One region of the Mucilaginibacter sp. P1_D10 genome, then DNA from elsewhere that is predicted to be linked to it. Evidence: riboswitches for the same ligand, from Rfam matches in the RefSeq annotation. Region 1 holds a riboswitch; the other holds the start of a gene.
The links. A riboswitch is a leader RNA that binds a small molecule or an ion and turns the genes downstream of it on or off. The one in region 1 is predicted to bind cobalamin.
Positions count from the first base shown of each region.

Region 1 (2,403 bases):
ATGTGCGTATTAATTATATTCTGCATAATGTCTGAACTCGAATTTTTCGTGTTTAATTGATTTAAAATGGCACTCAAGAGGGCTACGCCGTTTTAAGGAATTAAGGGAATTTTCAGAATTTAAAAAGGTAGCTTAATCATTCAATGCATTCTATAAATTCCTTAAAATTCGGTTCAGATAAATAGCTTATATCAATGATGGAATTGCGCCAAGCGTGCCCGCCTGGCGGATAGTTTCCACGTTATGGGCAACGTTCAATTTTATTTATTATCGCCGCATCCTCTCTATTAAAATCGCCGCCTTTTTGATTAAGTATAGTATATTGTATATTACAAAAAGCGTGTTGTTTAATGATATAGTATCTCACAGCCCCTCTCTCATTCGACTTATCGTCCATAAAAAACAAATAGCCTTGCATGTAATGATTTGCATCTTTTAATATTTCGGTCACTTTATCAGCACTCGTTTTAGATACATTTCTTTTTATAACAAACACCTTAAAATAACTTTTGAGGGTATCTAAAAGGCCTTCCATTGTCCCATAATGCTTATGGCTTAAGGTAAACAATAGGCTGTCAATCGGCTTATCTGAGGTAAGGAGATAAATATTGTCGTAATAATTGCCCCCCAATTCCACTAAGTGTGATTGATAAATCTCATTAAAAACAATTACCTTTTTATATCCGTCACTACCGCTCCCCTGGCACTTGCCATCAATGCTTATGCTGTAAAACGAAACAAATAATAATAGACTTCTAAGTAAAACATTCATTTCAAAGATATTTATCTACCCATCCAAGCTTCCGCGCTTGGATGCAAAAAATGGTAGGCATCCACGCTCACGCCCTTCCGATTTGGCCTCGTGAGCGTGGACGCTCACCAATGCGATTGCAACAAGCGGGGACGCTTGTCGCGGCGGGGAATTTAAAAAGGTAGCTTAATCATTCTGTGCATTCTAAAAATTCCTTAAAATTCGAGTTCAGACATACTTGTCATAGGATAAATATACAAGCTTTTGTTTGCGGATGCTAAACCTTGTTGTACTTTTACGCCGCTTAAGGTTCCCGGCGTTAAAACCGGGATTAAAAGGGAATACAGTGAGAATCTGTAACTGTCCCGCAGCTGTAAGCTCCGTAACCAATGTCCATTCTTTAAAGTCACTGTTCGCTAACCAGCGAACGGGAAGGCAGGGCAAAGGGGAGCAAGTCAGAATACCTGCCTCAGCATTATATTATTCATAGCTTTCGGGGATTGAAGCTTGAGTGCGAATGCTCTTCTTTGCAGTGTATTTCCATTCTGTTCATTCTTGTATGCTGTGGGGTTACTCACAACAACATGAAAAAAAATTACGTAATCGTTGCTGCAGGCCTGGGGCTTGCACAACTGGCGCTGCACAGTACTGCAGCCCAAGCCCAGGACACCACCCGGGCCCTCAACCAAGTGGTAGTTACCGCTACCCGCTCACCAAAAAAGCAAAGCGAAATAGGCAGGGTGGTTACCACCATCAGCGCAAAGCAAATTGCCCAGTCGCAGGGCAGGAGCCTGCCGCAACTGTTGAACACCATCCCCGGTATCACCTTTTCGGGTGCACAAAATGCACCGGGTATCGGTACTTCGGTGTTGTTAAGAGGCGCATCATCGGGTAATACCTTGATATTGATAGATGGTTTCCCGGCAAATAATGCATCGTCCATAGACGGCAGTTACGACCTTAACGCTTTTCCTTTAGACCAGATAGACCATATCGAGATACTGAAAGGTAGCGGCTCTACGCTTTATGGTTCTGATGCAGTTGCAGGCGTTATCAACATCATCACCAAACACCCGCAGGGGCAGGGGCTTAAAGGCAACCTGCAGTTTGTTGGCGGTAGCTACGGTACGTTTAAAGAAGCGGCGGGATTGAACGGCAAATTGAAGAATACCGGCATCGCCATCAATCTGTCTAATACCGATTCGAAAGGTTTTGCGGCCGCGACGGATGCTTCCGGCACCGGCAATTTTAAAAAGGACGGCTTCCACCAGCGGTCGGCCAGCGTGAATGTGGACCAGCAAATCACCAACAAATTCGCGCTTAACGGTAACCTGCAAATCAGCCGCAACAATGGCAATCTGCCAAACGGAGCTTTTAAGGACGATCAGAATTACGACTACAAACACACCTTTTTATTCGGTGGCCTCGGTGCAAAAATACAACTGCCAAAAGGCTTGCTTAACTTTAACGTAAGCCAGAACACGGTACACAATAACTTCATCAACCTGCCGCCAGATAACGGCGGTACCCACTCGGAAACCATAAACTTTGGCCGCATTACCAACGCCGAAGCAGTGTTGAATTATAACCTGGGCAAATATTTTGATATCACCAGCGGCGCAGGTTATAAGTACAGCTATACTAATCAGCAT
Region 1 is NZ_JBFUAP010000003.1:524,151-526,553, forward strand. Features, by position in the region: gene AC1DYT_RS06675 (hypothetical protein) at 242-772, opposite strand; cobalamin riboswitch at 1,042-1,237, shown strand; gene AC1DYT_RS06680 (TonB-dependent receptor plug domain-containing protein) at 1,336-2,403, shown strand, end outside.

Region 2 (2,403 bases), on a different contig from region 1:
GTTTGGGAATTAGGTTCAATACCTCGTCTAATTGCCCGGGTGCACGCACCAGGTCGAGATGCAGGGCGCAAACGGGCAGGCTAACCGCCAGGAAGGTGTTTTTGTGAAGGCTATCGAAATAGGTAGTAAGCAGGGTCTTGATGTTTGGGCAATGCTTTTTTATTTCCGCGTAGGCATAAATAAAGGCGTCCTTTTCTTCCCGGGACAGGTCCATAGTAAGGAAAGGCTCATCCAACTGCACCCACACGGCACCCTGGTTTTGCAGTTTTTTAAGGATATCGATATAAACCGGCACCAGCTTTTTAATCAGGCTGACCTTATCGAACCCCGGTTCCTTTTCCTTCCCCAATAAAAGATAACTCACCGGGCCTATCAATACCGGTTTTGGCACAGTACCCAGCGCCTGTTTAGCCAGGTTAAATTCTTCGAAAACCTTTTCAGAAAAAATACGGAATTGCTGATTGGCGGTGAATTCGGGCACGATGTAATGGTAGTTTGTGTCAAACCACTTGGTCATTTCCATGGCGGTAATGTCCAGCCCGTCTTTTTGGTAACCGCGTGCCATGGCAAAATACAGGTCGATTTCGCTGTTTTTTGAATTTTGGGTGAGCACAGGATTGTAACGCTGCGGGATAGCGCCCAGCATCAACGAGGTATCCAGCACCAAATCGTACAGACTGAAATCGTTACAGGGGATGAGGTCGATACCGGCATCCTGCTGTAGTTGCCAATTTTGCCGGCGGATGGCTTTGGCTGTGGCAAACAGGTCATCGCGACTGATGGTGTCGGCCCAGTATTGTTCACTGGCCTTTTTAAGTTCGCGGTGGGCCCCTACGCGAGGGTACCCGAGGTTGTTTTTGAGCATACGCATAAAACTTTTTTGGTTAAACATTAATGATGAGTTAATGCTCCTTACGGTTTTCGGTATGCTTTCGTGGGGAGTGGTAATAAAAGACGAAACAGCAAGGCAGGGCAAAGCCCGCTATATCTGTCTTATCTCTGACTACTGCTTCATAACGCGAAAGCATTGTCTTAAAACATGGGGCAAGTATCCTGGCTTGTAACGTTATTGCCGCCCTTCTCATACCGTTTTGGTGGTACAATGGACGATAATGGCAATAACTATTGCGTTACTTACAGTTGCGCGACAGCCCGTGATTTACACACGGTTCCTTATTAATCCCGGTGTTACCCGGAAACCTCAAGTTTGAAATAAAGTAAAGAACTGGGGTAAATATAGATATTAGGTAAACTAATAGGCAATGACGGGAAGCGAGTGAGCGTTTATTGCCATAGGATAAGCGGTGGACCTATGGGGCGATCGTTTTCTGCCTGCAATAAGCCATCGGTTTAAATACCAGGCCGTACTACCTACTTTAAAAAAGGCTTAATGATATCCCAATCGGGGTCCTGTTTAATCTCAAATGCAAAATCACGAGCGCGGCCTTTTTCATCAACCTCTTTTTTCAAATACTGATATACCTTTTCAGGTTCGTCGAGGTACACGTATATGTCTAAAAAGGAATCATTATATAGGTGCCCAATATAATGGGCGGTAGCAAGCCTCCGGATGTGGCTCATCAACTCATCCTCGAATTTATTGCAGATATCTGATTCTGATTGAAGGGGTAAACCGTTTTTTGTAACATGTTTCAAATCGAGGCCAATGTTAATGGTTAAACACCATGTGTATGCCTTTTTTTTATCGAAATCCTTATAGCCACTGTTAAAAGAACCAACCGCAGGCCTGCCATCCGCTAATTTGCCTTCCAAGACAGCAAATTTTTCTACCGGGAAAACCGTGCTCGTGGTTTGGCCTTTACAGCTAAACGCATATGATAGAAACACTATTGAAATAATGGTTGCCGTTATGTTTTTCATCGCTATTATTGTCTTAAAGCCCACCAAAGATAATTTATTGCGGCCAATATCGGGAGATTCGATAGTTCTCAAAGAGTTATCGAACCTTGATATTCGTCCGGTAGAACTGCCTGCTTTTTACCATGATTTTAATACCTTTATCTCGTAACCGCATCAAACCAATTACAAAATGAAAAGATTGTCCCTCCTTATGATTGCCCTGCTCACGCTTGGTACACTCAATAAACTCAATGCACAAGTATTAACCAAATACGGCGATAACGTAAGCACGCTGGATGGCATTATGAAAGCGTATTACGATGTGGTGACCGTAAAGAAGGGCGAAAAGCCAATCTACCAACGCGACAGCAGCCTCCACATCCCCGATCCGCGTTGTGGCATGGTGCGTACCAAAAAAGATGGCAGCAAAGTGTTTGATTATATGACGTTGAAAGAATTCCACAAACGTAGCGACGAATTTCTTACCAGCGAAGGTTTCGTGGAAAAGGAGATTGGCCGTAAGGTAGAGCAATTCGGTAACAT
Region 2 is NZ_JBFUAP010000006.1:361,983-364,385, reverse strand. Features, by position in the region: gene metE (5-methyltetrahydropteroyltriglutamate--homocysteine S-methyltransferase) at 1-865, opposite strand, end outside; cobalamin riboswitch at 1,027-1,219, opposite strand; gene AC1DYT_RS12155 (DUF695 domain-containing protein) at 1,372-1,881, opposite strand; gene AC1DYT_RS12150 (hypothetical protein) at 2,051-2,403, shown strand, end outside.
Region 2: it holds a riboswitch for cobalamin, as region 1 does, so the genes downstream of both, metE (5-methyltetrahydropteroyltriglutamate--homocysteine S-methyltransferase) here and AC1DYT_RS06680 (TonB-dependent receptor plug domain-containing protein) in region 1, are expected to answer to the same signal.